Regions from separate parts of the Frankia sp. CcI156 genome, predicted to be linked through region 1. Evidence: riboswitches for the same ligand, from Rfam matches in the RefSeq annotation. Region 1 holds a riboswitch; the other holds the start of a gene.
The links. Region 1 has a riboswitch for cyclic di-AMP ahead of CcI156_RS02155 (transglycosylase family protein). Riboswitches for the same ligand answer to the same signal wherever they lie in the genome.
Positions count from the first base shown of each region.

Region 1 (4,750 bases):
AAGAACTACTCGCGGACGCCGCCGCCGCGAAGATCGTTCTCGAGGTCGAGATCGGGGTCGTCGGCGGCGAGGAGGACGGCGTCGTCGGCGCGATCGACGAGAAGCTCTACACGACGCCGGAGGACATGTGGCGGACGGCCGAGGTGCTCGGCACCGGCGCGAAGGGGCGCTACCTGCTCGCCGCCACCTTCGGCAACGTGCACGGTGTGTACAAGCCCGGAAACGTCAAGCTACGCCCGACGATTCTGCACGAAGGACAGGAGTACGTCGCCAGGAAGCTCGGGCTGCCAGCCGGCGCGAAGCCGTTCAACCTCGTCTTTCACGGCGGTAGCGGGTCGGCTCTCACCGAAATCCGCGAGACCCTCGACTACGGGGTGGTCAAGATGAACGTGGACACGGACACCCAGTACGCATTCACCCGCCCCATCGTGGACCACGTGTTCAAAAACTATGACGGCGTTCTCAAGGTGGACGGTGAGGTCGGCGTGAAGAAGGCGTACGACCCGCGTACCTACGGAAAGCTCGCGGAGAGCAGCATGGCGGCCCGCGTCGCCCAGGCGTGTGAGGACCTCCGTTCCGCCGGCACCAGCCTCGGGCGGGCATAGTCGGGCCCAGGAGCGCACGCCGGCTGGCGGGATCGGTTCGTCGGATACCGGCCGCTTGTCCGCCGGCCGGCGGACAAGCGGACAGATAGCCGCCGGCCGCGAACGGGCAACCGAGCAACCGCCGCCGCTCGTCCGAGGACATTCTCCGGACCCCTCGGTCCGACCCTCTCCATCATTTCCGGCGGACGGAACGACCGGCACGCGGCGGACATCCGACCCGCCCCGGTCCGATGCACGACCCGCCGATTTCCCGTACTATGCCGGCCCGCGCGGTCCCCCGGTCGCTCCGACGGCTGGGGGACCACTGTTTAGCGGGCGCGGCATCCCGCTCCTCGCGTAACGCCGCCCCCGCCGGCAACCAGCAGGTTTCGGCCAAATGAGCGGACACGCACCGGACCTTCGGTAACCGTTCACCTACCGCCCCACCCCCAGGGAACCCCTTCGCCCACTGTGGTGATCCGACGGGCGCTTTTCACAGTCGGTGTCCGATTGAATCCGCCGTGTGCAAAAATCACAACGCCGCAAGTTACCGCCCGATTTCCGTTGTTTTTCTCACAAAAACAGGCTTCAATGGACGAAGCGTAGTATCAGGCCGATCACTCGCGTCGATCTCGTAGCAGGGCCGTCACGCCTTTGTCGACATGTCACGCATCTGGCCTGATGTGGGACTCTCCGCTCATCGTCGACCATCGGCAAACAGGGTGATCGGCCGAGCACAAATGCCTCCGCACGCCGTACCGCCAGGTTGATGAGCGGGCGCGCACGCGCGATACCAGGCCGCCAGTTCCTACTCAAGCAGGCGCGCCGAGTGTGCTCTTTTTCACGCACCCTATTCAATGCTTGGCGACTCGCCGGGCGGCGTGGTTATGGTTTTCGCCGTGCCCGGCAACAACGTCGGGCATTCGTCGGGCGGCACGCCGAATCCTGCCCCTGGCCGACGATTTCTCGAACCGGGCGGCAKGAACGGGGGACCCATCTCCGAGTATCGAAAGGATTCGATGCTCTCGGGGTGAAGCCATGTGCGACGACCACCCGGAAAGGTATTTCCGGTGCGGCTTCCGTCTCCAGGGATCCCTGGCACGGCCGGGCAGTTCCCAGCCCGAATCCGACAGCTCACCTCGCAGGCGTGGGGAAGGACCACAAGACATGTCCGACGCACGTATCAGTGGCCGACAATGCCGCGCCGGTACCCGCAGCCGGGCCCGGGCCCTCGTGGTCGCACCAGTACTCGCGGCGGCGGTGGGCGGCACCTTCGCGCTCAGCCAGCCGGCCGATGCGGCCACCACCTGGACGGGCCTGCGGCAGTGCGAGTCCGGCGGTGACTACACGACCAACACCGGCAACGCGTACTACGGCGCTTACCAGTTCTCCGCCAGCACTTGGCACAGCCTCGGCTACGGCGGTCTGCCGCACCAGGCTTCCCCGGCCGTCCAGGACGAGGCCGCGCTCAAGCTCGCCCGACGGTCCGGCTTCGGCCAGTGGCCGGCCTGTGGCYGCGGGATGGGCGCCGACCAGCTCGCGGGCGGCTCGTCGAGCTCCTCGGGCCAGGCCTCGCGCACGACGGAACGCCGCGAGCTGACGGTCAGCCCCATCTCCATGAGCACCCCCGTATTCACCCGTAACCTGACGACCGCACTGGCCAGGCAGGTACGTGACGACGTGCGGGCCTGGCAGGCCCGCGTCAACCATCTGGGCTATCCGATCACGATCGACGGCCGCTACGGACCACGCTCCGCCGCAGTCGCCCGCGCCCTGCAGGCCGCCAAGGGACTCGCCGTCGACGGCATCGTCGGCCCGGCGACCTGGCGGGCCACCTTCCGCTGATCCTCCCCATCAGCCCCATCAGCTCCATCAGCTGATCCATTCGCTCCGCCCCCGTGGCGGAGGGACGACCGCCGCGGGAACCGGACATCCCACCCCGGCGACACCGGTCAGGGGATCTCACCTCGACGACGGGCTGGCCCGACCTGTCTCCGGACGATCTCCGGTTGACGGCCCGTACGGGCCGGCCCGTACAACCCACCACCAGCATCACCAGGACCGCACCCTGACCGGCCTCCGGCAGGGCCGATCTTCGGCAGAGCCGATCTTCGGCAAGGCCGACGAGGAACAGCAGGACCAGCGAGCCACCTGCGGAACCTGTATGGAAGTGGCACGATTCGCGCGATCCTCACTGGTTACTCCGGACCACCCCGGTTTGCGCTCCATGAGCGGTTCTCGCTAGAGTGCCRCTCACTCGCCTCGTCGGCGAGGCCGCCCGGACGGACGCCGAGTCCTGCCCCCGTACGAGCGGCCGGAACGAACATCGACCGCAGCGGGCAGGAGTGGGGGACCCACATTTCGGGCGCCGCAAGCGGCGTCCTTGGGGTAAAGCCGGTGCGTCCCGGCCCATGGTGGAGAGCGGTTCCCACCCGGGGTCGGATCCTCCGGCCGGGCCATCCCAGCCCGCACCCGACAGCTCACCCCGCAGGCGACGGGATTGGACTGACATGCCCTCTGGGCGTCGTGGCGGCAGACATCGAGCACCGCAGGCCCCATCGCCCGCCGGTCGCATCCTGCGCACCACCGGCGCGGTCACGGCCATCGTCGGCAGCGGCCTCGCGGTCACCGCGGCTCCGGCGGGCGCGGCCACCTCCGACGACTTCGCCAAGCTCCGCCAATGCGAGTCCGGCGGCAACTACGCGGTCAACACCGGCAACGGCTTCTCCGGTGCCTACCAGTTCGACGACCAGACCTGGCACGGGCTCGGGTACTCCGGCCGCCCGTACCAGGCATCGCCCGCCACGCAGGACGAGGCGGCCGCGAAGCTCTACAACCAGCGGGGCTGGCAGCCATGGCCGTCCTGCTCGGTCAAGATGGGCCTGACCAACAACGGCCCGGCCAGTGTCCCGGGCGGCTCCGGTGACGTCATCCAGCAGGCCATCACCCCGGTGGAACCCCCCATGACGCTGGACCGGGCCCGCCGGGAGATGGGGGACGGCTCGTTCAGGGGCACGGTCCTCGACGCGTCCCTCAGCGACGACGTTCGCCCGGACGCCTTCGTCTGGCAGGACAGGATGCGTCAGAAGGGCTTCGTACTCACCRTCGACGGCAAGTTCGGACCGCAGTCGCAGGGCATCGCCGCGCTGTACTCGTACCTCACCCGGGTGAGCGACGGTCAACCCGGGGTCGTCGGCCAGAATCTGTGGAACGTCAGCGTCAGGGCCTGACCGACCGGTCACCGTGCGCGCAGGGCAAGCGCGTCCGGGGTGACCTCCATGACGTGTGCGGCCGGTCGTCGGGCAGGATGCACTCATGACGACGCCGTCCACCTCGGGAAAGCCCAACCTGCTCTCCGGTCCGCCGCCGACGCTCCTGCCCTCCGACGCGGCCGCGACCGATGCGCTGGTCGCCGGTGATCCGCCGGATGCCGTCGCCGCCCGGCTGCCCGCGTTCAGCGTGCCTTGGGCCGCGCTCGCCGAGCTCGCGCTCACCGGCGGACGACCCGTCGAGGCCTATGCCTACGCCCGCACGGGCTATCACCGCGGCCTCGACGCCCTGCGCCGCTCGGGCTGGAAGGGCAACGGGCCGATCCCCTGGTCACACGAACCCAACCGCGGGTTCCTGCGTTCGCTCGCCGCTCTCGGTCGGGCGGCCGCGGCCATCGGGGAGGCCGAGGAGGCCACCCGCTGCCGGACGTTCCTGGCCGACAGCGATTCCGTCGCTGCCAGTGAGCTCGGCTTCACCTGACAGTGAGTTCATCAGGCCGCGTCGGTGGTGGAGACCAGCGAGGATGCCGCAGCCGGCCCCACGACCCCGCCATCCCTAGTAACCTCGCCCGGTGCCTGCTCTTGTCCTCATCGGTGCCCAGTGGGGCGACGAGGGAAAAGGAAAGGCGACCGACCTCCTGGGCGGCGCCGTCGATTACGTCGTCCGGTACCAGGGTGGCAACAACGCCGGCCACACCGTGGTCATCGGGGCGGAGAGTTACGCGCTCCACCTGATTCCCAGTGGCATGCTGCGGGCCGACTGCGTTCCCGTGATCGGCAACGGGGTCGTCATCGACCCGGGCGTGCTGCTGGCCGAGATGGACGGGCTCACCGCCCGCGGCATCGACGTCTCCCGGCTCCTGATCAGCGCGAACGCCCATCTGATCATGCCCCATC
Region 1 is NZ_MOMD01000003.1:130,273-135,022, forward strand. Features, by position in the region: gene fbaA (class II fructose-bisphosphate aldolase) at 1-605, shown strand, start outside; cyclic di-AMP (ydaO/yuaA leader) riboswitch at 1,511-1,745, shown strand; gene CcI156_RS02150 (transglycosylase family protein) at 1,752-2,429, shown strand; cyclic di-AMP (ydaO/yuaA leader) riboswitch at 2,903-3,092, shown strand; gene CcI156_RS02155 (transglycosylase family protein) at 3,095-3,814, shown strand; gene CcI156_RS02160 (DUF3151 domain-containing protein) at 3,900-4,334, shown strand; gene CcI156_RS02165 (adenylosuccinate synthase) at 4,426-4,750, shown strand, end outside.

Region 2 (3,405 bases), on a different contig from region 1:
GGAAGAACGATGCGCACCTGACCCTCCTGACGCCGGTGAGGAGCGGCCGGACCACATCAGGTCGGGCCGTGGGCCTGCCGGCCCTCAGGATAGGGCGCCGGGTCCCCGGAAACGGCCATGTCGAGGTATGCCCATGGCAGAGCTCCTCCGCCGAGTTCCCGCCGAGCTCTCGCCGAGCGCGCCCCGACACGCCGGTGTCGTCCGCCGTATACCGTGGTCACATGGTCATTCCCCGGGCGTGTACTGGTCGGTGGTCCTGATGGCCGGCGCCGCTCGCCGGGACAGCGGGATCGCCCGCGGCGGTCAGGGCGGTCGGGCCGCCAAGGCCGGTTCCCACCGCAAGGGGGCCTCCACGGGCAGCGGCGGTCACGGCCGCAAGGCGCTGGAGGGCCGTGGGGCCACTCCGCCCGCGCAGCTGCGCCCCGGCCATCCCGCCCAGCGTCGTGCGGCGGCGGCTGCGGCGGCCCGTTCCGCCTCGGCCGGAGCCGAGCGGGGTCGAGCGGCCGCCGGCCGGCGCGGGGATGGTGGCCGCGCCGTCGCAGCTGCGGCCACCACCGGGCCGAGCGCCGTGGGGGGTTCCGCGGGGGCCGGGCGCCCACGGCGGACCGAGGGCGACGAGCTGGTGGTCGGGCGCAACGCGGTGGTCGAGGCGCTGCGGGCCGGGGTACCGTCGTCGACCCTTTTCATCGCCGGCGGGCTGGACTTCGACGAGCGGCTCGCCGACGCCCGCCGGCTCGCCGGGCGGGCCGGGATCGCCGTGGCCGACGTCGGCCGCACGGATCTCGACCGGATGTGTGGCACCGCTCCGCATCAGGGTCTCGCCCTCGTGGTACCGCCGTTCCGGTATGCCCATCCGGATGATCTCCTCGCCCGCGCGCGCTCGTCCCCTCCGGGTCTGCTGGTGGCGTTGGACGGGGTCACCGATCCTCGCAACCTCGGGGCCGTGGTGCGCTCGGCCGCCGCCTTCGGTGCCCACGGCGTCGTCGTTCCGGAGCGTAGGGCCGCCGGCGTGACCGCCGCGGCCTGGAAGACCTCGGCGGGGGCTGCCGCCCGGCTGCCGGTGGCGCGCGCCACCAACCTCGCCCGCACGCTCGTCTCCTACGCGGCGGGCGGCCAGTTCGTTGTCGGTCTGGCCGCGGACAGTGAAGTGAGCATCGACGAGCTCACGATGGCGACCGACCCCCTCGTCCTGGTGATCGGTTCCGAGGGACGCGGGTTGTCCAGGCTGGTCGAGCAGCGCTGCGACGTGAGGGTCCGGATCCCCATGGCGGGTGCGGTGGAGTCCCTCAACGCGGGGGTGGCCGCCGGGATCACGCTGGCCGAGATCGCCCGCCGCCGTCGGATCGGCTGAGCCTGCCGATCGGTGGGTCCGCCGGGTCTCCGCCGGGCGGGGCCGCGGAAGTTGAGCTGGCCGACGTCGCCGTGACCGGGAAACCGTGACCGGGAAACGTAGCGCGCAGCCCCGTGTCCCGGACGGGACACGGGGCTGCTGACCGCGCGCCGATCAGTACCGGCCGGGCGCGGACGGTGAAGGCTGGCGCGGGAAGTCGGGCAGCTCAGATCTTGTGACCCCAGCACGGCTTCGAGGCGTACCAGGGGCTCGTCCCCTGCTGGGCGTACAGGATGCGGGCGCGCTGCCACTGCTCGGCGACGCTGGCGTGCTGCGGCAGACCCTTGCCGCCGACCCCGTGCCAGGTGCTGGGCAGAAACTGGAACAACCCGCCGGCGCCGATGGAGTTGACCGCGCGGGGGTTCCCCCCGGACTCACAAGGGATCACCTTGGAGAGGAAGTGGTCGGCGTTCGTCGACGCGCTGGCCGGTTGGGACAGCGCGAGGCCACCGCCGATCGAGGCCGCGAGAGTGGTGGCGGCGATCAAGGCCCGGGAARCGAGCCTGATGCGGTTGAGACCACGAGCGAGCGAACGAGCGTTGGACATTGAGTTGCCCTTCCCCACGCCTGCGAGGTGAGCTGTCGGGTTCGGGCTGGGAATGCCCGGCCGCGCATCGCGGCTTCACCCCGAGGACGTCTTTTATCGGCGCCCGGAATTGGTTCCCCCGCTCCTGCCAAAGGTTTGATTCTCGTCGAGCGGGGGCAGGATTCGGCGTGCCGCCCGACGCATGCCATCAGGTGACGGCACGGCAACGAACATAGCTGAGAGTGACCCGGGAAAAACAAGAGTACGTGAGGATGRACACAGTGCACCCCACTTACTTGTCCCGATCTTTTTAATGGTGTTTCGCGCCCGCGTGCGCGCCCGATCCTAGAGGTTGTTCAGTGGGCTGAAAATCCCCAGTTCGTGGCTGGGTCGTCACGCTGACGGTAAACAATACGCGATGCGTGGGGAATCTGTTCCGCCGCGTGGCGATCGAGCCTCCACTACCCGCTGCCGGCAGTCTCTAACCAGGTTCCGAAAAAATCTGTGTCGACGTTCCGGCGGACCCGCACCTATCGCCTGCTTTCCGGACTATACGGCACGAGGGAACCATGTCATATGTCGGATCTAACAGTCCGTGTCGGACACCCGGTCCCGGCGCTGCGCCGTCGGCACGTCGGCACGTGGGCACGTCGGCATGCCGACGTGCCGCCCGCGGGGCGGGTGCGTTCGGGTTGGTCAGCGGTTGTAGGACCAGGCCGAGCCGGTACCCCGGTACTGCTCCACCGGGATCGGTGTGGTTCCGGCCCGCATCCGATCCGTGTAGAGCTGACCGTGCAGGTGATCGATCTCGTGAGCGACGAGCCGCYCCAGCCCCTGCCGATAGACGGTGATGTGCCGGTTGCCATCGATATCGGTGTGTTCGACGTGCAGCTCCAGCGGCCGGGGGACGAGGCCACGGACGTCGAAGAAGCTCAGGCAGCCCTCGTACTGCTCGTCGGTCTCTCGGGAGGTCTCGATGACGCTGGGGTTGAGCAGCGTGAGCGTGTCGCCGCCCGCGGTACGCACGYTCGCCGCGGCGCGGTTGATGCCGACCTGCGGCGCGGCGATGCCCAGGCCCTTGCCGAAGGTGTGCAGGGCGGACACCCGTTCGAGGGCGGAGGACAGTTCGGCGACGACCCGGCGCGCGTCTTCGGCCTCGTTGGGCAGAGCGAACGGGCGGGCCGGCTGCCGCAGGATCGCCTCACCCTCCTGCACGATGCCGACGGCCGCCATCTGATCGCTGGGACGTGTTCCGGTCTCCGTGGCCGGATCACGTTCCGGCACGGTGGCCCGGAAGTTCCATTCCAGCCGGTAGCGGGCGTGCAGCGGCGGCTCGGTGGTCGACCAGGTGAAGATCCGCCGGTCGCCGGAGTCGGTGRGGGCGACTGCGGTCCGCAACGGGAAGGCATCGGCGGTCATCGACGTCTCCATGCCCCAGACCACGGGATCCAGCTCGGCCGGAAAGTCCAGCCGCACCGAGAGGAAACTC
Region 2 is NZ_MOMD01000002.1:22,637-26,041, reverse strand. Features, by position in the region: gene CcI156_RS01550 (hypothetical protein) at 1-17, opposite strand, end outside; gene rlmB (23S rRNA (guanosine(2251)-2'-O)-methyltransferase RlmB) at 260-1,351, shown strand; gene CcI156_RS01540 (transglycosylase family protein) at 1,557-1,937, opposite strand; cyclic di-AMP (ydaO/yuaA leader) riboswitch at 1,940-2,115, opposite strand; gene CcI156_RS01535 (peptide deformylase) at 2,613-3,405, opposite strand, start outside.
Region 2: another riboswitch for cyclic di-AMP. It lies ahead of CcI156_RS01540 (transglycosylase family protein); the one in region 1 lies ahead of CcI156_RS02155 (transglycosylase family protein).